DNA from 3 places in the Azospirillum sp. UFLA03-27 genome. Region 1 is predicted to be linked to each of the others. Evidence: riboswitches for the same ligand, from Rfam matches in the RefSeq annotation. Region 1 holds a riboswitch; each other region holds the start of a gene.
The links. A riboswitch is a leader RNA that binds a small molecule or an ion and turns the genes downstream of it on or off. The one in region 1 is predicted to bind cobalamin.
Positions count from the first base shown of each region.

Region 2: it holds a riboswitch for cobalamin, as region 1 does, so the genes downstream of both, Q4I23_RS28870 (energy-coupling factor ABC transporter permease) here and cobW (cobalamin biosynthesis protein CobW) in region 1, are expected to answer to the same signal.
Region 3: it holds a riboswitch for cobalamin, as region 1 does, so the genes downstream of both, Q4I23_RS09195 (TonB-dependent receptor plug domain-containing protein) here and cobW (cobalamin biosynthesis protein CobW) in region 1, are expected to answer to the same signal.

Region 1 is NZ_JAUQTX010000266.1:577-8,204, forward strand. It holds partial or broken gene Q4I23_RS27325 (ferredoxin-like domain-containing protein) at 1-187, opposite strand, end outside; gene cobN (cobaltochelatase subunit CobN) at 184-3,570, opposite strand; gene cobW (cobalamin biosynthesis protein CobW) at 3,726-4,808, opposite strand; cobalamin riboswitch at 4,848-5,063, opposite strand; gene Q4I23_RS27340 (ABC transporter ATP-binding protein) at 5,353-6,117, shown strand; gene Q4I23_RS27345 (ABC transporter ATP-binding protein) at 6,110-6,832, shown strand; gene Q4I23_RS27350 (ABC transporter substrate-binding protein) at 6,897-7,628, shown strand, end outside.
Region 2 is NZ_JAUQTX010000305.1:353-6,351, reverse strand. It holds gene Q4I23_RS28885 (hypothetical protein) at 1-131, shown strand, start outside; gene Q4I23_RS28880 (glutathionylspermidine synthase family protein) at 215-1,366, opposite strand; gene Q4I23_RS28875 (hypothetical protein) at 1,574-3,502, opposite strand; cobalamin riboswitch at 3,647-3,885, shown strand; gene Q4I23_RS28870 (energy-coupling factor ABC transporter permease) at 4,060-4,740, shown strand; gene Q4I23_RS28865 (superoxide dismutase) at 4,825-5,592, opposite strand; gene Q4I23_RS28860 (hypothetical protein) at 5,720-5,999, opposite strand, start outside.
Region 3 is NZ_JAUQTX010000042.1:19,604-28,135, forward strand. It holds gene Q4I23_RS09180 (ABC transporter ATP-binding protein) at 1-429, opposite strand, end outside; gene Q4I23_RS09185 (FecCD family ABC transporter permease) at 429-1,448, opposite strand; gene Q4I23_RS09190 (ABC transporter substrate-binding protein) at 1,445-2,305, opposite strand; gene Q4I23_RS09195 (TonB-dependent receptor plug domain-containing protein) at 2,302-4,230, opposite strand; cobalamin riboswitch at 4,347-4,565, opposite strand; gene Q4I23_RS09200 (Aq_678 family protein) at 4,620-5,078, opposite strand; gene Q4I23_RS09205 (TerC family protein) at 5,738-6,784, shown strand; gene Q4I23_RS09210 (hypothetical protein) at 6,982-7,761, shown strand; gene Q4I23_RS09215 (hypothetical protein) at 7,780-8,376, opposite strand; gene Q4I23_RS09220 (hypothetical protein) at 8,373-8,532, opposite strand, start outside.

The sequences.
Region 1 (7,628 bases):
GGTCGACCAGACCGTTGCCGTAACGCCGCCCCAGCTCCGCGATCCGCTTCGCCGAGGCGGCGGGAAGCACACCCGCCGGAACGCGCACGCGGACCAGAAGACCGTCGCCGACCTCCATGGGGGCGAGCACGCCGGGGCACGTGCCGCGCCGGCGGGGTGGATTGCGGAGTTGGGTGATCGCGCTCATGCGGACATCTCCTTGCGGCGGCGCAGATCGTCGCCCGTCGAATTGCGGCGTGGGTGCCAGAGACCGCGCTCCAGGGCCTCGGTCAACCGGTCCAGGATATGCCGGGCGGCGGCCGGATTGGACTGTGCCAGGAAGTCCCACACCTGCTGGTCGTCCACATAGGCGTCGTACAACTGTTCGAAATGATGGGGCCGCACCGCCGTGGTGGTTGCGGCGAAGGCGAACAGCGTGTCCACGCTCGCCGCCAGCTCCCCGGCGCCGCGGTAACCGTGGCGCATCATTCCGTCGATCCAGCGCGGGTTGGCCGCCCGGCCGCGCAGGACGCGGGCGATCTCCTCGCCCAGCGTGCGGACGGTCAGGCTCTCCGGCTCCGAGCTGTCGAGATGGTACAGCGCCGGGTCGTTGTCGACCAAGGCGGCAGCGGCGGAGAATCCGCCCTCATACTGCATGAAGCCGTCGGTGGAGAGCAGGTCATGCTCCCGCTGGTCCTGGTGGTGGACGAGCGCGTCGGCCCCGCCGATGCGGCGGCGGAACAGGCTGGGCAGCGGCACGCCCTCCAGCCCCTTGCCGTAGGCGTGGCAGCTTCCCTCCAGATAGGCGGCGCCGAAGTCGGCCCGCGCGGCCCAGTCGCCGCGTGCGATCAGGCCGGGCAGCGCCGTGCCGTAGGCGCCGGGGGCCGCGCCGAAGACCCGCGCGCTGGCCCAGCGCTCCGCCTCCGCCGCCGGGGTGCCGCCGGTTTCCAATTCAGCGCGGTCGGTGCGGAGCGCGGCGGCGACGGGGTTCACGTCGTCGGGCTCGTCCTCCGCCATCACGGCGCGGACGGCCTGATCGAACAGGGCGATCTGCTGCGGGAAGACGTCGCGGAACAGGCCGGAGATGCGCAGAGTCACGTCCACGCGCGGACGGCCGAGGACGGAGGCCGGCATCACCTCGAAGCCGGTGACCCGGCCGGAGCCGTTCTCCCACAGAGGGCGCACGCCGAGCAGGGCCATGGCCTGGGCCAACTCGTCGCCGCCGGTGCGCATGGCCGGCGTGCCCCAGCAATCCACCACCAGCCGCCTCGGCCAGTCGCCGTGGTCCTGCAGGTAGCGGGTGATCAGCGCGTCCGCCGCCTGCCAGCCCAGCGTCCAGGCGGTCGGCGTCGGCACGCCGCGCGGGTCGAGCGCGTAGAGGTTCCGTCCGGTGGGCAGCGTGTCGGCCCGCCCCCTTGCCGGGGAACCGCCGGGGCCGGGTCTCACGAAGCGCCCGTCCAGCCCGTCCAGCAAGGCGGCCATCTCGGCTTCGCCGCAGGCGTCCAGCGCCGGGGAGACCTCCTCCGCTTTGCCGAAGCGGGCGACGGCGGCGAGCAGGCGGGCGCGGCGCTCCGGCTCCGGCGTGGTGCCGAAGACATGCAGCCCGTCGCGGATCTGCATCTCCTTGATGTCGCAGAGATGGGCGTCGAGGCGGCTGAGGATGGCGTCGGGGTCGTCGTCGGGCCGGAGGTTGCAGTCGGCGGCGACGCCGGAACTCCAGGCGAGGTCCAGGATGGTCTGCCGCAGCGTGCCCAGACGCCGCGGGTCCAGCCCAGTCGCCATCGAGTATTCGTCGATGGCCGTTTCAAGCGCGGCAAGGTCGCCGTGCAGCCCGGCCTCGACCGGCGGCGGGGTCAGATGGCCGATCAGGACGGCGCCCAGCCGGCGGCGCGCCTGCGCACCCTCGCCGGGGTTGTTGACGATGAAGGGGTAGAGGCAGGGCAGGGGACCGGCGACGATCTCCGGCCAGCAGTCGGCGGACAGGGCGACGGCTTTGCCCGGCAGCCATTCCAGCGTCCCATGCGCCCCCACCTGCACCAGCGCGTGGACGCCCAGAACATGGCGGAGCCAGAGGTGGAAGGCATGATAGCCGTGGCTGGGTGGCGTCTCCGGGTCGTGGTGCTGGGTGGTGGTCAGCGGGCCGTGACCGCGGCTCGGCTGCACGGCGACGGCGACGTTGCCGCAGGTCAGCACCGTGAAGCGGAAGGCGGTGCCGTCGGAATGCGGGTCGGCCCCCTCGTCGCCCCAGGTGGCGGCGATGCGGCCACGGACCTCGGCGGGGGCGAGGCGGCGGTAGTCCTCCAAACTCAGCGCGGCGGTGGTCCCGCCGGTCAGCGTCTCCATCAGGGCGGCGGACCCGGCGGGAAGCCCGTCCAGCGCGTAGCCCTCGGCGCGCAGCCGCTCCAGGATGCCGACGACGCTCGCCGGGGTGTCGAGGCCGACCGCGTGGCCGATGCCGCCGCCCGGCCCCGGATAGTCGGACAGCACCAGCGCCAGCTTGCGCCCGGCCCGCGGGGTGGCGCCCAGCCGAACCCAGGCGGCGGCCAGATTGGCGGCGAAGGCCACCCGGTCGGGCACCGGGCGAATCAGCGTCGGAGCGAACTCCAGGTCGGGGTCCAGCGCCCCTTCGGCCTTGAAGGCGATGGCACGGGTCAGGATGCGCCCGTCCATCTCCGGCAGCACGACGTTCATGGCGAGGTCGGACGGCCCCATGCCGCGGGCGGAGCCGCGCCAGCCCTCCTCCGGCGTGGTGGACAGCACCGCTTGCAACACCGGTGTGCCGTTGGCCTCCAGCGGCGACCCGTCCTCGCGCGCCGCCGAGAAGCCGGTCAGGTTCATCACGACGGCGGCGTCGCGGGCGGTCAGGGTGGCGCGCATCCAGGCGGCGCAGTCCGGCTCCTTCAGGCTCGCCACGAACAGCGGCAGCGGGGCGAGGCCGCGCGCGGCCAGCGCGTCGCACAGCGCGTGCACCGGTTCCAGATCGCCGGCCAGCAGGTGGGAGCGGTAGAAGACGACCGGCGCGCATGGCCCGGTGACGTGGCCGGACCAGCCCTCATAGACGCCGAAGCGGGGGACCGGCGCCGGCTCGCGCCAGGGGCGGTCCTGCCCGCTCAGAGTGGCGGCGTAGGCCAGCAGGTTGGCCATGTTGTCCGGCCCGCCCTCGGTAAAACCGCGCCACAGCCGTTGCGCGGCCTCGGCCGGAACGGTGCCGTAGCCCTCCAGGGCGGGGTTCGGCTGGGCGCAGCCGGGCAGCACGGCCAGCGCCACCCCGGACTCCCGGCAGGCGGCGGCGACATGGTCCAGCCCATAGCGCCAGTAGCCCGCCCCGCCGAGCAGGCGCAGAATCACCAGCTTCGCCTTGCGGATCACAGAGTCGACGTAGAGGTCCACCGACAGCGGGTGCCCCAGCCGCGCGAGATTCGCCAGCCGGAGGGTCGGCATTGTGTCGCGGTGGCGCTTCCAGCAGGCGGCGAGCGCCGTCAGGTCGCTGTCGGAGAAGGACAGGACGACGAGGTCCGCCGGGCTCTGCCCCAGATCCACGGCCTGGGGGCCGGCGTCGAGGTCTTCCTGGCGGGCGGCGAGTAGGTGCATGACCGAGAGCTTTTCGAAATGTCCCTCTCCCCTCTGGGGAGAGGGTTAGGGTAAGGGGGTTGCACGTGGCGGAACGTCCGGCGTAAGCGCACCCCCCTCACCGGCCCTGCGGGCCACCCTCTCCCCAGAGGGGAGAGGGTTGTGAAGGCCAAAAATCACTCCAGCGCCGCGGTCACGGCGTCGCGGTCCAGGCCCGTCTCGCCGATCACCACCAGACGGCTGCGGCGCGGCTCGTCGGGCTTCCAGAAGCGGTCGAAATGGGTCTGGATGCGCGTCCCCACGCCCTGCACCAGAAGGCGCATCGGCTTGCCCGGCACGTCGATGAAGCCCTTCAGGCGCAGCACGCCATGGGCGGCGGCGACCCGCTCCAGCGTCTTCGCCAGCGCCGCCGGGTCGGGCTGCGGGCCGAGTTCCACGACGAAGCTGGTGAAATCGTCGTGATCGTGACCCTCCTCCTCGTCATGGTGGCTGGGGCGGTTGGCGAGGTCGTCCTCGGCCCCGGCCCCGACGCCGAGAAGCACCACCGGATCGACCTTGCCGTTGCTGGCGCGCAGGATCTTGGGCTCGCGCCCAATACCGCCCGCCGCCATGCCGCCCTCTGCCATGGCGGCGCGGATCAGGTCCTCGACCTTCGCCAGATCGGCGGCCTCGACCAGATCGGTCTTGTTCACCACGATCAGGTCGGCGCAGAGGAGCTGGTCCTCGAACACCTCCTCCACCGGCGTCTCGTGGTCGAGCTGTCCGGCCTCGGCGGCCTGGGCGGCCAGCGCCGCCGGATCGGGGGCGAAGCGGCCCTCCGCGGCGGCGGCGGCGTCGACCACCGCGACCACCCCGTCCACCGTCACCCGCGTCTTGATCGCCGGCCAGTGGAAGGCCTGGACGAGCGGCTTCGGCAGGGCCAAGCCGCTCGTCTCGATGATGATGTGCTCCGGCGGCTGGGGGCGCGACAGCAGCTTCTCGATGGCCGGGACGAAGTCGTCGGCGACGGTGCAGCACAGGCAGCCGTTCGCCAGCTCGATCACGTCGTCCTCGGTGCAGGTCGGGTCGCCGCAGGCGCGCAGGATCTCGCCGTCGATGCCGACATCGCCGAACTCGTTGATGATCAGCGCCAGACGGCGCCCGCCGGCCTGCTCCAGAAGGCTGCGGATCAGCGTCGTCTTGCCGGCACCGAGAAAGCCGGTGATGACGGTGGCCGGGGTCTTCCCGGCGGACGGACGGAGGGCGGCGCGATGCGTCATGATCTGGTTTCCCTGTCTCCGCCACACCCGGCGGATTGGATGAGTTTCGGTCTGGCGGCAGGTTTCCTGGCTCGCGGGTCGTCGCCGCGCCTCCCGCCTTCCCGGCCTGTCGGCCCGTGGCATTTCCGGAGGCGGACTCGCCGCATACAGTTGCGGGGGCAGCCGCGGCCTTGGACCCCATCCGGATCCGCACCGCATTCCCTATTATCCCCGCGCCTTCACGGCGGACGGGGCACCGTCGGGGGCGCAGAATTGCAGGCGGACCCCCGATTTGCAAGCGGCCATTTGGCGCCCGCAAAGCGTGCCATCGAACCCGGAACGGTCCGCCCATCCCGCCGTTGGTGTGTCGGAAGATCGGTACAGTCTGTCTGGAAAGCTGACACTCCGGACCGCGTGCGATGCGGTCGCCGCCTTTGATGAATTCAACAGTTTCAATGAACTAACGAATTTCCCCACAATTGGCATGCCCTGTGCTTATATCAGCTCAACCAAAAACGCGGACCGGCAGACGACGCGGACGAACAGGGAGGGAAAAGCGGCACCCATGGCCGACGACATCATTCTGGAAGCGCGCGGACTCTCGAAGGAGTTCAAGGGCTTCATCGCGGTGAAGGAGGTGAACCTCCAGGTTCGCCGCGGCACGATCCACGCGCTGATCGGCCCGAACGGCGCCGGCAAGAGCACGGTCTTCAACCTGCTGACCAAGTTCCTGACGCCGACGCGCGGCCAGATCCTCTACAAGGGGCGCGACATCACCGCCATGAAGCCCGCCGACGTGGCGCTGCTCGGCATGGTGCGCTCCTTCCAGATCTCCGCGGTCTTCCCGCACCTCAGCGTCCTGGAGAATGTCCGCGTCGCGTTGCAGCGCCCGCGCGGCACCAGCTTCCATTTCTGGAAGCCGGAGGCCAGCCTGCACGACCTGCACGACCGCGCCGAGGAACTGATCGAGGCGGTGAACCTGACCCCCTGGGCCGGCCACACCGCCGCCGAGCTGCCCTACGGCCGCAAGCGCGCGCTGGAGATCGCCACGACGCTGGCGCTCGACCCGGAGGTGATGCTGCTCGACGAGCCGCTGGCCGGCATGGGCCACGAGGACATCGAGGGCACCGCCGCCCTCATCAAGCGCGTCTCCGCCGACCGCACCATTCTGATGGTGGAGCACAACCTGTCGGTCGTTGCCCACCTGTCGGACACCATCACCGTGCTCCGCCGCGGCGAGATCCTGGCCGAGGGCGCATACGACGTCGTATCGCGCAACCCGCAGGTCATGGAAGCCTATATGGGGACGGGTGAGGTGGGCCATGCCTGACGGTGCGACCGTGAAGACCGCGATGCTGGAGATCCGCGACCTCCAGGCCTTCTACGGCGAAAGCCACGTGCTGCACGGCGTCAACATCGACGTGCGCCAGGGCGAGGTGGTGACCCTGCTGGGCCGCAACGGCGCCGGCAAGACGACCACCATGCGCTCGATCATGGGCATCGTCGGCAAGCGCAACGGCTCGATCCGCTTCCAGGGCAAGGAGCTGATCGGCATGGCGCAGCACAAGATCCCCCGCCTCGGCATCGGCTATGTCCCGGAGGAGCGCGGCATCTTCGCCTCGCTCAGCGTGGACGAGAACCTGATGCTGCCGCCGGTGGTGAAGTCGGGTGGCATGACCGTGCCGCAGATCTACGAGCTGTTCCCCAACCTCCAGGGCCGCGGCACCACCCAGGGCACGCGCTTGTCCGGCGGTGAGCAGCAGATGCTGGCCATCGCGCGCATCCTGCGCACCGGCGCCGACCTGATCCTTCTCGATGAGCCGACCGAGGGCCTCGCCCCCGTCATCATCGAGCAGATCGGCGTGGCGGTGCGCAAGCTGAAGCAGCGCGGCTTCACCATCGTCTTGGTGGAGCAGAATTTCCGCTTCGCCGCGACCATCGCCGACCGCCATTACGTGATGGAGGAAGGCCATGTCGTGGACATGATCCCCAACGACCAGCTCGCCCAGAACATGGACAAGCTGCACACCTATCTGGGTGTCTGACCCGTTAACCCCCCCCCCCTCTGCTGAACACACTCAAAACAAAGCCAATCGAAGGGAGTTCGAAATGCTCAAGACGTTGCTTTGCGGGACCGCATTGCTGGCGCTGACCGCCGGGGCCGCGCACGCCCAGGTCTCCAACAACGTGATCAAGATCGGCGTGATGAACGACCGGTCCGGCATCTACGCCGACCTCGCCGGCGAAGGCTCGGCCATCGCCGCTCGTCTGGCGGCTGAGGAGTTCGGCGGCAAGATCGCCGGCGCGCCGATCGAGATCGTCGTCGCCGATCACCAGAACAAGGCCGACATCGCCGCCAACACGGCGCGCGAGTGGATTGACGCCGGCAACGTGGACGTCATCGCCGACGTGCCGAACTCCGCCGCGGCGCTGGCCGTCCAGGGCATCACCAAGGACAAGAAGCGCATCTTCCTGATGTCCGGCCCGGGCTCGACCGACCTCAGCGGCAAGTCCTGCAGCCCCTACGGCTTCCAGTGGACCTACGACAACTACGCCATGGCCGCCGGCACCGCCCGCGCGCTGGTCGAACAGGGCAAGAAGAACTGGTACTTCATCACCGCGGACTACGCCTTCGGCCACTCGCTGGAGGATGAGACCTCGAAGATGGTCAAGCAGCTCGACGGCAAGGTCGCGGGCAACGTCCGCCATCCGCTGGGCAACGCCGACTTCTCGTCCTACCTGCTTCAGGCCCAGGCCTCGAAGGCCGACGTGATCGGCCTCGCCAACGCGGGCGGCGACGCCACCAACGCCGTCAAGCAGGCGTCGGAGTTCGGCATCACC
Region 2 (5,999 bases), on a different contig from region 1:
ACCAGAGTCAGGTGGTGTCGGTGTCCGCCACCCACAGCGGCGTCGGCAACGACGTCGCGTGGCGGGACGCCCGCCGGGCGGCGTTCGGCTCGCCGTTGCCCAATCCCTTCGCGCCGGGCCGCGGCCGCTGAGGACTGCCGGTTGATCGCCGCCGAAGCGCCCGCCCTGCGCCCCGCTGGAACAGGGCGGGCTCCTTCCACCCCGTGAAAGCCCGTCAGCCGCGGAAGATGTGCGGCACCATCGCCGCGTCGGGGCCGACCCGCGGGTCCGCCGATTCACGGACCGACATGCCCAGGCACTTGTCCCCGATGATCCAGCAGTGCAGGAGCGCGTGGACGCCCTCCTCCTCGAAGATCGGCGGGGTTTCCAGCCAGACCCGCCCCCCCGGATACTCTGCGCCGCCGGTGTCCGAGACGATGCGGCCGTGCGCCGTCATGCGCTGGGCCGCGTCGTCCAGCCCGAACAGGCTGCGCTCGGTCACCGCGTCGCAGCCCGCCAGTTCCTCGGGGTCGAGCGCGGCGCGGCACAGGTTCGGGTGGCGCGGGTAGAGCGACCACAGCGTCGCCAGAAGCCCGTGGTTCGACATCGGCCAGCACCACAGCGGGGACAGCATGCTCATGCCGCCCATGCGCAGCTTCTGCAGGAAGGCGTCGTCGGCCAGCCCCTGCCAGGGGTAGATCTTCGCCAGCCAGGAGGCCGCCCGCCCCTCGTCGTCGATGAAGCGCTGGCCGTCCCAGCCCAGGCTTTGCAGCGGCAGCAGATGCGTGGCGATCCCGGCCTCCGCCGCGGTGGCGGCCAGATAGACCAGCTCGCTCTCGCGCATCGGGTCGGGGGTGGCACAGGCCAGATGGACGAGCCCACGGCCCGGCATGCCCGCCGCCAGCTCCTCCCAGCGCTCCACCAGCCCCTCGTGCAAACCGTTGAACTGATTGGCATCGCCCATCAGGGCCTCGCGCCAGTTGCGCTGAATGATCGAGGCGGCGAAAAGGCCTTCCGGGGTGTCGTAGTTGCAGGCCAGCAGCTTGACCGAATCGCGCCCGTCATAGGCCAGCGTCAGCCGCCCGATCAGCCCGCCGGCCCGCTCGTTCAGGCGCCCCGCGGCCCAATAGTCGTTCCAGGAGGCTTCGAGCAGCCGCGCCACGCCGCCGCGGACCCCCAGCCGGGCCAGCGCCCGCCCGTCCACCGTCGCGCGCAGCGCCTCGCGCAGCATGGTGTGCAGCTCGTCGGCGACGCTTTCTATCAGGTCGATCTGATGTGCGGAGAACTCGTACCGCACATCCTCGCGCCAGAAGGCGCCGGCGCTCATGGCGCGGACGCCGTAGGGGTATTTGCGGAGCCCCGGACGCCAATCCGCACGGGGTTTCATGACTGCTCTGCGCATCGTGTGCTTACCGGGCCGCCGGATTCAATCCATGGTTTTGCCCCGCTGCGGCGCGCCGCTTGCGGCCGTCCGGGATTCGGTGGGGGCGGATCATTGCGGCGCAAACGCGCCAACACAAGCGCCTTGCGCGCCCGTCCCTCCGTTTTTCCACGCTTCCCCTCTCGGATCTCACAGGCTGGGTGGGAACGCTTGTCAGTACGTGCGGCCGGCCAGCCAAGCCGTAATGGCGCTCTCCATCGCCCCGGCGGTCGGATCGCCGTGCTCCGGGCCGGTTCCCACCATGGGAAGCCCGGCCGCGACGGCGATGTCCTCCGCCGGGGCGCCGGTCCCGACGAACAGGTCGCAGCGCCGCAGCAGGGCGCACAGCCCGTCGAAACCCAGCCGCCCGACCGCGTTCACGCAGGCGCCCCCCGCCTCCCCGGCGATGCGAGCCGCGGCTCCCCTGGCGGCCTCCTCGCCGACCAGGATCATGGCGGTGTCGCCGCGCGCGGCAAGGCGGCGGCACAGCTCCGACAGGCTGCCGGTGCCGACGGACGCGGACAGGCCGACCGCGCAGCGCCAGCGCGCCGGAACGCCCTCGGCCAGAAGCGCGACGGCGGCCCGCTCGCCGGCAGGGGAGGTCCAGACCTCCGTGGCGGGGTCAGGCTCCCCGGCGGTCAGCGCCCCCAGCAGGCCGGCGGGAGCCGGCGCGACGTGGGTCAGGAAGGCGTCGGCGTAATAGCCGCGCAACGGCCGGCCGACCCTGCAACCGAGGCGGAGCAGCGCCCCCGTATCCTGCATCAGGCGGTTGGCGAAGCTGGCGTCCTCACCCCGGCCAGGATTGATCGTGAGATCGAACGCGCCGCTGAACTGCTGGCCGATCTCCTGGCGCACGGCGGTCACCAGCGCGTCGTCGGGCGCCCGTCCCTTCAGCGGCGGCAGGTTGACCCGCTGGTTGACGTAGGGGCAGAGGGCGAGCACCGCCTCCGCATCCGATGTCGCAAAGACGGTGATTCGAGCCAGCGGCAAGGCCCGCCGCAACTCCCGCAGGAAGCCGGACGCCCGCAGCACCGCACCCAAACCGTCCAGCAGGAACACGCCGACGCTTCGGATCAGGTCGGTCGGGAACGGCGGCGGTTCGCCGGGGACGAGCGTGCGGCGGCGAACGGCGGGGCCTGAGCCCCGCAGCAGCGCCACCGCCGGAGCGGTCGAGGCGCCCCGCGCCGGCGGTACGAAGCCCCAGGCTCCGTCGGCGTCCGGGCGCGCCAGCGGCTCCACCATGGCGTGCTCGGCGCGGGCGACGGTCGCCGCGTCGGTCACCCAGGGGAAGAAATCGCGCAGCGGAAGGGTGCCGCTGCCGACCGCTCGACCCGCCGTCTGCAGGGCGTCCCACCGCTCGACCGCGCCGTCGTAGCCGTAATAGATTTCCTTGAACGCGACCTGCTCCCGCGTCGCGTAGGCGAAATGCTGGAAGACCAGCCCGCCCGCCGCCGTCTCCTCGTGCAGGAAGGGGTTGGTCGCGCCGAGATCGACGGCGGCGCCATCGGCTTGCGGGCGCATCAGCCGGGGCGGGACGTGTGAGTGCCAGAAATCCCCCGGCCGGTACCGCCATGTGCGCAGCCATTCGTAGGCGCGGTAATTGCCGTACTGGTCCAGCCGGTCGAGGACCAAGGATGGGCCGACGAAGAAGTGGCAGAGGTACAGCGCCGCCGTGCGCGACGGCGAATCGAGGAACATCCGGCGCGCCCGGGTGATCTGCTCCGCCGTCCAAAGCTCGTCCGCATCGACCTGCCAGAGCAGGCAGTCCTCCGTCATGGCGGCAAGCGGCGCGGTCACCATCTCCACCTTGCCCTGCCAGAACATGCCGGGCGGCTTGCGGTAGACCGACACGCGCCCGGGCTCCTCCGCGGCGATGCGGTCGAGATACGCCGACGTCCCGTCGCTGCTGCGGCCGTCGCGGTGAAGGTCCTGCGGAACGCGCCCACCCCGCTGCGCGCACCAGGAGGAGTCGCGGACCTGCTCCGCCACCCCTTCCACGACGTGCCAATGCCAGGGGAAGGGAAGTTGGCGGAAAACCTCCAGGTGGTAGCGGATGAAGGGATCGCCGTTCAGCACGATGGTCAGGAAATGAACCGGTAGCATGCCCGCAACCCCGTCCTTCGCCCGTTGATCCGGCCTCGCGCAGTCCGCCGGACCTTGTCGGTTCCGCGGGAGCGGTGTCAAGGAAGCCGTGCGACTCCCCCGATGGGTCGCCATCCCCCTCTTGACGGCGGGGGACCCCGCCCCTACCCTGGCGCCGGTTATGGTTCCCCGCGCCCTCCGGTCGCGGGGCTAAGAGGGAAGCCGGTGCGTCGCCCCGATCGGGGGGAAACGGCAAATCCGGCGCTGCCCCCGCAACTGTGAGCGGTGAGCGGCCTCGTCCTTTCCGTGTCACTGGCGCCGCCTGCGGAAACGGGCGCCGGGAAGGCCGGACGATGCCGCCTTGACCCGCAAGCCAGGAGACCTGCCGTAACCGAACGTACGTCCTCGGGCGGGGTGCCCCGGTGGTCGCTTGCCGATGTCCGGCCTAAAGGCCGCCCGTCTTTCGCAAGCCGTCCCTCCGGTGCGCCCATCCAAGGGGACCAAGGGGGTTGCGATGCCGGTGCCTGCCAGCAACGACGCCCTCCCAACGCATGGCAGACTCGGAAAGGGCATAGAGCATGCACATCGAACCCGGCGTCGTGGACGGCGCCAAGATCGCTCTCAGCTACGCGACGGCCGCCGGCGGCTTCGCGATGGCCGGCAAGCTGGCGCGCGACGACGTCCGCAACAACGGCGGGGTCGCGCCGCTGGTGCTGCGCAGCCTGATCGCCACCGCGCTGGTCTTCAGCTTCTTCGAGGTGTTCCCGCACCACCCCGTGGGCGTGTCGGAGGTTCACCTGATCCTCGGTTCGACGCTGCTCCTGCTGTTCGGCGCCGGTGCGGCCTCCATCGGCCTCGCCGCCGGCCTGCTGATCCAGGGCCTGTTCTTCGCGCCGTTCGACCTGCCGCAGTACGGCATGAACGTCACCACGCTGCTGGTCCCGCTGTGGGGCATCAGCCTGCTGGCGAAGCGGATCGTTCCGGACGCCACCCCCTATGTCGACCTGAAGTACTCGCAGGCGCTCGCCCTCTCCACCGCCTACCAGGGCGGCATCGTCGCCTGGGTGGCCTTCTGGGCCTTCTACGGACACGGCTTCACCGCCGAGACCATGACGGAGGTCGCCTCCTTCGGCGCCGCCTACATGACCGTCATCATTGTCGAGCCGCTGGCCGACCTCGCCGTGCTGGCTGTCGCCAAGGCGCTGCGCCGCCAGAGCCAGGGTCCGCTGTTCAACGTCCGCCTGCACCAGGGCGCCTGATCGGGCCTCTGGACCAGACGGTTCGCAGGAAGGGCGGCGGGGACATCCCCGCCGCCCTTTTCCGTTTTAGGTCAGGCTGGCCGGTCAGATCACCAGTTCGCCCTTGCGGATCGCCGCGTAGCGGCGGTTCACCGCGCCCCAGTCGACGACGTTCCACCAGGCCGCCAGATAGTCGGCGCGCCGATTCTGGTACTTCAGGTAATAGGCGTGCTCCCACACGTCGTTGCCCATCAGCACGGGCACCCCCTCCATGGCCGGCGAATCCTGGTTCGGGCGTGCGGCGATGGCGAGTTTGCCCGACGACGGGTCGGCGGTGACGAAGACCCAGCCGCTGCCGAACTGCCCGGCCCCCGCCGTGTTGAAGCGGGTCTTGAAGTCGTCGAAGCTGCCGAAGTCGCGCGCGATGGCCGCTCCGACCTCGCCGTCTGGGGCACCGCCCGCCTTCGGCCCCATGATGCTCCAGAACATGCTGTGGTTGGCGTGCCCGCCACCGTTGTTGCGCACCGCGGTGCGGATGCTTTCCGGCAGTTCCGGGACGCGCTTCAGCAGGTCGGCCAGCGGCATCGCCTGAAGGTCGCCGTGGTTGGCGAGCGCCTTGTTGAGGTTGTCGACATAAGCCTGATGGTGCTTGCCGTGATGCACGCTCATGGTCGTCGCGTCGATGTGCGGTTCCAGCGCGGCGGGCGCGTAGGGCAGCGGCGGCAGCGTGAATCCCTTGCCGCCCGGTGTCTGGCCCCCTGTTGTTTGGGTCCCTGTTGTTTGGGCCAGGACGAAGCGCGGCGCCACGGCCAGCACCAGCGCGGCGGCTCCGGCGGAGAGCAGCAATTGGCGGCGATCCAGGCGAACGGACATGAGACCTCCCATTGTGTGTTTCGTGCCGAACAGCGGGGAAGCGACAGCCTCAGTGCGCCCCGCGCCTCACTCAACAGGGCAATGGGCGTACTCACTCGGTACCGGCGGACCGCACACCGCCCGTTTCCTACAAGCGGACCTTTCCAGCCAGTCCCGAGGACGCCGAGAGGGCCATGCCCATCGCCACGGTCCGCCAGCGCCCCAGGCGGAATCGGGACGGGGCCGCCACCGGCTTCCGGACCGGTGCGACCGGTGCGGTTCCCATCGCCTCATGGATCTTACGGGCGCGGCGCTCCCGAAGCAGCAGGCGCATCACCTCCTCCTCCGTGACGAGACGCCCGGCCTTGGCCGAGGCGAGGCTGGCGGTGTCCTGGAGAGCGGCGACCTGCGCCAGAGTGCCGGTCAGC
Region 3 (8,532 bases), on a different contig from region 1:
CTCGCCCCCCGACAGGGTGCCGACGATCCGCCCGCGCAGGTGGGCGGCGTCGGCGGTGGACAGCGCCCGCTCCACCGCCGCGCGGTCCGCCGCGGTGATCCCGCCCAGAGGGCCGCGGTGGGGAAGGCGGCCCAGCAGGACCAGCGCCTCGGCGCGCAGCGGCCAATGCACCGGGCCGCTCTGCGGCAGATAGGCGATGCTGCGGGCGAGCACCCGGCGCCCGGCCTGCGCCGCGGTCCGTCCGTCGAAGGTGACGCGGCCAGCCGCCGGTTCGGCGAGATCGGCGAGGAGGCGCAGCAGGGTGGTCTTGCCGGCGCCGTTCGGGCCGATCAGCCCGGTGAAGGCGCCGGGCTCGATGGTAACATTGACACCCGTCAGGATGGTGCGTCCGCCGGCTTTGGCGGACAGGCCGTGGGTTTCGATGCGCATCAGGCCTCCTCCCGCCGCAGCCGGGCGATCAGGACGATCAGGAAGGGCGCCCCGATCAGGGCGGTGACCACGCCCAGCTTCAGTTCCGGTCGCGTCGGCAGCAGCCGGACCGCGATGTCCGCGGCCAGCGTCAGGCACGCCCCGGCGAGGCCCGCCAGCAGCAGAAGCCGTCCGGGCCGCGCCCCGGCCAGCGGGCGCATCAGGTGCGGGGCCACCAGCCCGACGAAGCCCACGGCGCCGGTGACCGACACCGCGCTGCCCACCGCCAGCGCCGCCCCGGCGATCAGCCGGACGCGCAGCCCGGTGAGGTCGAAGCCCAGGCTGCGCGCCGCGTCCTCCCCCAGGGTCAGCGCGTCGAGCGCGCGGGCGCCGGACAGGCAGAGCGCCCAGCCCGCCAGCATCGGCGGCAGGACGAGCCAGAGCTGGTCGGTGCCGCGGTCGGCCAGCGACCCCATCAGCCAGAACACGATCTCCAGCGCCGCGTAGGGGTTGGGAGCGAGGTTGAGGGCCAGCGCGGTCAGCGACCCGGCGAGGCTGTTGATGGCGATGCCGCCGATGACCAGCGCCGTCGTTCCGGCCCCCCGCGCCGCCATCAGGTTCAGCAGCACCGCGGCGGTGGCCGCTCCGGCCATGCCGCCGAGCGGCAGGGCCAGCGACAGCGCGGCGGACAGGCCGCTGTAGAAGACGATCACCGCGCCCAGCGCCGCGGCGCTCGACACGCCGACCAGCCCTGGCTCGGCCAGCGGGTTGCGCAGCCAGCCCTGCATCGCTGCCCCGGTCAGCCCCAGGCTGAAGCCGACCAGCAGGCCCAGCAGGGCGCGCGGCAGGCGCAGTTCGCCCAGCACCAGCGCGGCCAGGGTCGGGCGACCGGCGAGCCAGTCGGACAAAGCGGCGCCCAGGTCGAACGGCACATAGCCGACCGCCGCCGACACCGCGCAGAGCACCAGCGCCAGACCCGTCAGCCCGGCGAGCAGGGCGGGGTAGGGGATGCGGGACTCCCACGTCGCAGCAACCGTCATGGCACGGCCTCCCGCGCAGCGGCCAGCCGTTCCGCGGCCTCGGCGGTCTGCGGGCCGGGGCAGGTCCACAGGCGGGAGGGCAGCGACAGCGTGCGGACCGGACGCTCCAAAGCCTTCAGGGCCGGGTGGTGCAGCAGGGCGCCGGCCAGCGACGGCGGCGCGTCGGGTGCGGCGTCGATGATCAGCACGTCCGCCCCGCCCAGAATGATGGCCTCCAGCGGCAGGGCGCCCTGGCTGCCCAGCGGCAGGCGGTCGGCCATGTTCTCCAGCCCGGCGCGGGCCAGGAGTTCGTCGACCAGCGCCCCGGACCCGGCGACGAAACCGTTGGGGCGCAGCACCACCGCGGTCGGGCGCTGTCCGGGCGCGGCGGGGGGCAGGGCGTCGAGGCGGGCGCGCAGGTCGGCGACCAGCGCCTCCCCCCGGTCCGGCTCGCCGACGGCGCGGGCGAGGCCGCGGATCTGCTCCACCACCCCCGCCACGCTCTGCGGGACGTCCAACTCCAGCAGCGGCGCGTCCAGCCGCGTCAGCAGCCCGACCGCGACCCGCGTGGTGTAGCGCCCGGCGACGATCAGGTCGGGGTTGAGCGGCAGGATTTCCTCCGCCGTCCCGTGGTTGACCGGCACCCCCGCCGCCAGCGCCGCGACGGTGGAGGCGCGGGGATCGCGCGCCAGCCACGTGACCGCGGCGAGGCGCTCCGGCCCGACGAGCCGCAACAGCAGCTCGTCGGCGCAGAGATTCAGGGAGACGATGCGCTGTGGTTTGATGGGCGGCTTTGCGGGCGGCGCCTCCCACGCCGCCGCCGGCCCTCCCGCGATCAGCAGGAGGGCGGCGGCCAGCCCGAGACGGAAGGGCCTCACAGCGACAGCCGCAGCCCGAGATACCCGGCCCGTCCCGGGGCGCCGTAGGTCCAGACCTCCTGGTACCGGCGGTCGAACAGGTTCTCCACGCGCCCGAAGAGTTCGACCCCCTCGGACAGCGCGTAGGACCCGGCCATGTTGACCAGCGTGTAGGGGGCGAGGCTCACGACCTGCCGGTTGTAGACGGGATCGTAGGCCCAGTCGCTGGACCGCCCGTTGTACACGACGCCGAGGTTGGCGTTCGCCCGGTCCTCCAGGAAGCGGTGGTTGACGGTCAGGCTGGCGAGCTGCTTGGGCCGGCGCACCAGCTCCGCCCCCGTGGAATCCGCGCCGTCGGTCCAGGTGTAGGAACCGCGCACGGTCAGCCGGTCCATCGGCTCCACCGACAGTCCAAGCTCGACGCCGCGGACGCGGGACTCGCCCGGCATGTTGACGGAGGTCCGCCCGGTGCCGGTGACCAGGTCGCGGATGCGCTGGTCGAACCACGTGCCGTCCACGGAGGCCCGCGTGCCCCACAGCGACTGGTCGAAGCCGGCGTCCCAGCCGCGCGCCCGTTCCGGCTTCAGGGTCGGGTTGCCGGCGTAGGTGGCGGTGTAGCCGTACAGCTCGAACAGGGTGGGGTTCTTGACGCCGGTGCCGTAGGAGGCGCGCAGCTTCGTCCCGCTCTCTTCAATCAGATAGGCCGCCGTGGTGCGCCAGGTGGTGGCGTCGCGGAACAGGTCGTTCGCGTCGTGGCGGACGCTGCCGGTCAGGGTCAGCCGGTCGAACAGCCCCAGCTTGTACTGGCCCACCAGCCCGGTGGAGCCGATGGAGCGGTCGAAGCTGGAGAAGCTGCTGCGGCTGATCGCCTTGTCCTCCTCATGCTCCACGGCGGCGGTCAGCACATGGTCGGCAGGGCCGCTGTTCAGAGTGAGGTTGGTCTGATAGTCGGCCTTGGTCTTGCGCCCGTCGTAGCGGCTGGTCACCGTCTTGGCGTCGTCGCGGTAATCGCGCTGCTGGCGGCCATGGGTCAGGCCGACGATGTGCTCCCACTTTCCGTCGAGAAGGGCGATCTTGCCCTGGACTCGCCCGAAATATTGCTCCCCGGCGGTGCTGGTCCCGTCATCGACGGCGCCGCGCCCGCCGACGAAACCGTCGGTGTCGGCGTGGAAGCGGGTGTAGCGGCCGGTCACCGCGATCTCGCTGCGCTCGGTCGGGCGGACGGCGGCGTTTCCGGTCAGCGTGCCGTTGCGGTAGCCGTCCTTCTCCGGGTTGCCGAGCCGCGTGTCGGCGACCGACACGCCGTCGCTGGTGACGCCCTGGCCGCTGAGGAACAGGTCGTAGCGGTCGGTCCCGGTGCCGAAGGAGGCCCGCCCGGCCGCGGTGCCGAAGGACCCGCCCTCCACGGCGGCGCGGAACCGGGGGGCGCCGGCGCCGCGGCGGGTCACGATGTTGACGACGCCGCCGACCGCGTCGGAGCCGTAAAGCGCGCTCTGCGGGCCGCGCAGCACCTCGACGCGCTCCACGTCGCCGGCCAGCAGGTTGGCGAAGTCGTATTCGGAGCCGGACGCCGGATCGTTCACCTCGATCCCGTCGATCAGGACGAGCGTCTGGTTGCCCTCCGACCCGCGGATGCGGAGCTGGGTCAGGGTGCCCATCGGGCCGGTGCGGTTGACGGCGACGCCGGGCACCGCGCGCAGCGCGTCGGACAGTAGACGGGTCTGGCGCTGCTCCAATTCCTGGCGGGTGATGACGGTCAGGGCGCTGCCGGTTTCCTCGGCGGCGGTGGGGACGCGGTTGGCGGTCACCGAGACCGGCGGAAGCATCGTGATGGTGGTGGAATCGGCGAAGGCCGACGTAGGGAAGGCCGACACGGGAAGGGCTAGGCTTCCCAGAAGGGCGGCGAAGGACGCCGTCCGGTGAAGACGGGGAACGCGGACACTCATTGAGACCTCAGGCGGGACGCCGGTGGCACGTCACCGCGAACGAAGTCCCACCGGACGCTCCGCGAACGGAGTCCCGGTTCGACGACCTTCGGTGCACCCCGCCCGAACGTGTTCGCGTGTGACCACGACTGACGGCAGGTCTCCTGGCTCGCGGGTTATCGTCGGCCCATCGCCTTCCCAGGATCGCGGTCCCAGTGGCATTCCGATGGACGACTCGCCGCTTACAGTTGCGGGGGCAGCCCCGGCGTAGAACCCTCGCACGGCCAATTGCCGCGGGGTCCGCACCGTGTTCCCATTTTCAGCCCTTTCGGGCAACCGTCGGGTGCGAAGCTACGCGGGCGGAACGGCTCCGGTCAAGCCGCAATCCGCCCGTCCTCGCCCGGCCGTTGTCAGAGCGTGGTTCTCGGCCCGATCGCCGCCCCATCCGGCATGGGCGGTACCATTTCCTTGCAATTGCCGACGCAATAGGTCTGCGCCTCGATCCGGCCGCCGCAGGATTTGTAGCAATCATTGTAATCGGAGGAGCAGGTGAGGTTGCTGTAGCAGCTGGGGTCCCGGTCGAAATCGCTGAACGTCTTGATCTTCTTCTTGTCCACATCTTTGGGCAAGGAACGGAGATAGGACTGATATTCGCCCTGGGCGCGGGTCGTCGCCTCGGCCCGGCAGGTCTGAACGGCCAGTTCCTTTGCGGATTGGCAGATCGTCTGTGCCTGCTTGCACTGGGCGACACAGAGCTTTCCCGCCTCGCTGACGGGTGGAAAATAGCTTGCGACCGTCTCGAAACGCGGGCCGCAACCGGCCAATCCGGCCGCCAGCAGGCAGCCGAGCAGAATGGAACGCCGCATCATTGTGGGTGTCCTGCCGTGAATTTCCGTCAATCGCTACGAACAACCCGCCGGTGCGGAATCATCCATGGGCAATGCGGAATTCGCAAAGCCGGCTCCCGTCTGGAAATCCGGCAACCCTTGGGCGATCAACCGGCTGGTGTCGGCGCCTGCGGCCTTCGCATCGATCACGGCCCGCAAAGGCCGCTTCCCCCTCTTGTCGACGGGCGGGGGCCTGACTACATGACGGTTGAGGTCCGGGCCCCTCTGGCAGCGTCGCCCGGCGCTGTGATGTCGGACTTCCCATAGAGCCGTTGTCTTGGCGCGGCCTTGCGGAAGCTGGCCCTGTTCTTCCCCCTGGGTCCCGCTCCCCCACAAGGTCCACCGCCGGACGACGGCACCCGACGGGCCTTTGGGAGACATCGACATGGACCGCACCGAACCAACATCCTGACCGACCGCCACGTCTCCACGGCAAACGATGGAGGCGGGTGTCCTGACGCGCCGCGGCCGAGCCGTCGTGTGCGCTTTTCCGGTGACCGCAGACCTTGCGGTCACGATTCCAGTCCGGGCCCCTCTGGCCGATGCGTCCCGCCGTGGCGCATCGGTGATGTCGGACTGCTCATGTGACGATCGAAGTCTCCGCTTGCGGGAGCGGAGGGCATGAAGCAAGGGACAGTTCCATGGACCAAATCGTTTTAATGTGGGCCGGCTTCGCCGTCTTCGTTGGCGTGCTTTTGGCCTTTGATCTTGGTGTATTTTCCAAGAAATCCCATGTGATCTCCGGCCGCGAGGCGCTGATGCGCTGCGCGGCCTATTCCACGCTGGCGATGATTTTCGCGGCTGGCGTCTTTCATTTCCAGGGCTCCGAGAAAGGGCTGGAGTTTCTGACCGGCTACCTGATCGAATACAGCCTGAGCGTCGACAACATCTTCGTCATCGCGCTGATCTTCACCCATTTCGCGGTGCCGCCGCAGTACCAGCACCGGGTGCTGTTCTGGGGCATCCTGGGCGCGCTGGTGATGCGCGGCGTGCTGATCGTGGCGGGCACGGCGCTGATCCAGGAATTCCACTGGATCATCTACATCTTCGGCGCCTTCCTGATCTTCAGCGGCATCAAGATGCTGATGTCGGTGGACGACGAGCCGGACATGGAGAACAACCGGATCGTCAAGTTCGTCCGCTCCCGCTTCCGCATGACCGACGGCTACGAGGGGCAGAAGTTCTTCGTGATGCGCGACGGCGTGCGGATGATGACGCCGCTGTTCCTCGTGCTGATTCTGATCGAGTTCACCGATCTGGTCTTCGCCGTGGACTCCATCCCGGCGGTCTTTTCGGTGACCACCGACCCGTTCATCGTCTGGACCTCCAACGTCTTCGCCATCCTCGGCCTGCGCGCCCTCTATTTCGCGTTGGCCTCAATCATCCACCGCTTCCATTACCTGAAATACGGCCTGTCGCTGGTTCTGGTGGTGGTCGGCGCCAAGATGATGATGGTGGACATCTACAAAATGCCGACGGCGGTGGCGCTGGGCATCACGGCCTTCCTGGTCGGTGGCTCCATCGTCTTCTCGATGCTGAAGACCCGCGCCGAATCGGCACCGGGTGCCGCGGACGGCGAGGCCCGCCGCTGGTGGGTGCCCGGCAGCCCGGCGAAGGGGGCCGGGGGCTCCACTCCGGCCTCCTCCAGCGAGGCGGCCGCGGTGTCCTCGGACGGCAAGGGCCAGTAAGACGCCCGCTTCACGGGCAGACGAAAAAGGCGGGGCGTCCGATCCGGTGGATCGGGCGCCCCGTGCGTTTCCGGGCGAGGGCATCCGCAAAAGTAGTAATACCGGCTGGGCAGCGACGATGATGTGGATGTGCGGGGTGGATCGCGCCCCGCTTGGCGGTTGACGCCAATCCTTTCCAACCCACGGAAGAGACATCCATGTTTGCCAGCACGCAGTTTATCGGCACGCAACCGTCCTCCATCTCCCTTTCCGCTCTCCCCGTCCCGTCGGGACCTTTGTCCGGCCTGCTTCATGCCGCCCGCGACGAACTCGTCGGCTTGGCGGCCGGCCGGGGGGTGGCGCTCTCCGTCGAATTCGACATGCCGGCGCTGGTGCGCGTCAACGAGGCGGCGGTGGCCGCGGGCTCCTGGGAGCCGATGCTTCCGGCGGCCCATCCGGCCTGCCGTTCCCTGACGCCGGCCAACGCCTTCTGGATCTGCGGGAGAGCCTCCTCCGGCGACGTGGTCACCGCCCAGGCCGGGCTGCTCTACGATTGCACGACGCAGTCCATCGGCGACCGCTTCAACGCCATGACGGTGTTCTACGACGAGCCCGCCGCGCAGGCTCCGGAGGGCGAATGGTGCACCTGCACGTCCGACACCGCCAACGGTACGCGGGGGCAGGTGGTGTGGACGAACGCGGGATGGACGCGACCCGATTTCCAGGGCCGCGGCCTGTTCCCGATTTGCCAGCGGGTGAACAAGCTGGCGGCGTGGCTGCTGTGGTCACCGACCTGGTTCATCTCGGTCGTCGATCCGGACATCGTTCCGGTCTGGGCGGAGCGGAAGATGGGGCCGCGCCACATCGACGACGAGCCGGCCATCACCTACAACCAGATCGGCCTGAAGACGCTGCCGATGCACCTCGTGCGCTTCAGCCGCGCGCAGTTCCTGGGCGATCTGGCGCAGCTCGCCGCGGACCTCGCCCAGGCGGCCTGAAGGGCCGGTTCATCCGGCTCAGGAATCGATCAGCGCCAGCAGGGCCTGACGGCGATGGCCCAGTGACCAGCCGAACAGGAGGTGCCGGTAATTGACGGGCGGCCGGGGAAGTCCGGTGATCACCAGATGGTTGTACACCGGCTCCCCGCCCTCCACCGCCTCCCGGTATTGCGCGTCGATGGCCTGGGCGTAGGCGCCGTGCACGTCTTCGAGGTGGGGCTTGCCGATGTTCTGGTCGGCCCAGCGGTCGCCGAAGACCCGGCGGGTCGGCTCCCCGATGTAGCGGAAGCACAGCGGTCCGCCGTCCCGCGCCGTCAGGATGACGCAACGCGGCAGCAGACCTGTGCTTTTCAGGTCGTCGTGCAGGCCCGGGCCGAAGGTCGGGTGCCGCTTCCACAAGGCGACCATGTCCTGGTGCCAGTCCAGCGCCGTTCGCAAGGGCTGGCGGTGGATGTCGACATGGGTTTCCGCCGGTTGCTGGGGCGGCGGGGCGCCGTGGCCGCCGCGCAGGATGTTCACCAAGCCACGGGCAAGCGGCCAGGACCTGCGGTCCCTGCCGGTGCGATCCTTCAAGGAAGCGGTCAGTGACGGCGTGATGGGCAAGGCGTCCGTCACTCCCCGACCCCTTTCCTCGGCGACAGAAACTCCGACGCCATCGCCTGATAGATCCGCCGCGCCGCGTCCAGGGCCACGCTTCCCGCCTTGGCTCCGGCGGCGAGCATCCGCTCGGTCGGCTTGCTCGGCAGGGCCTTCGGCATCGCCGCCTCGAAG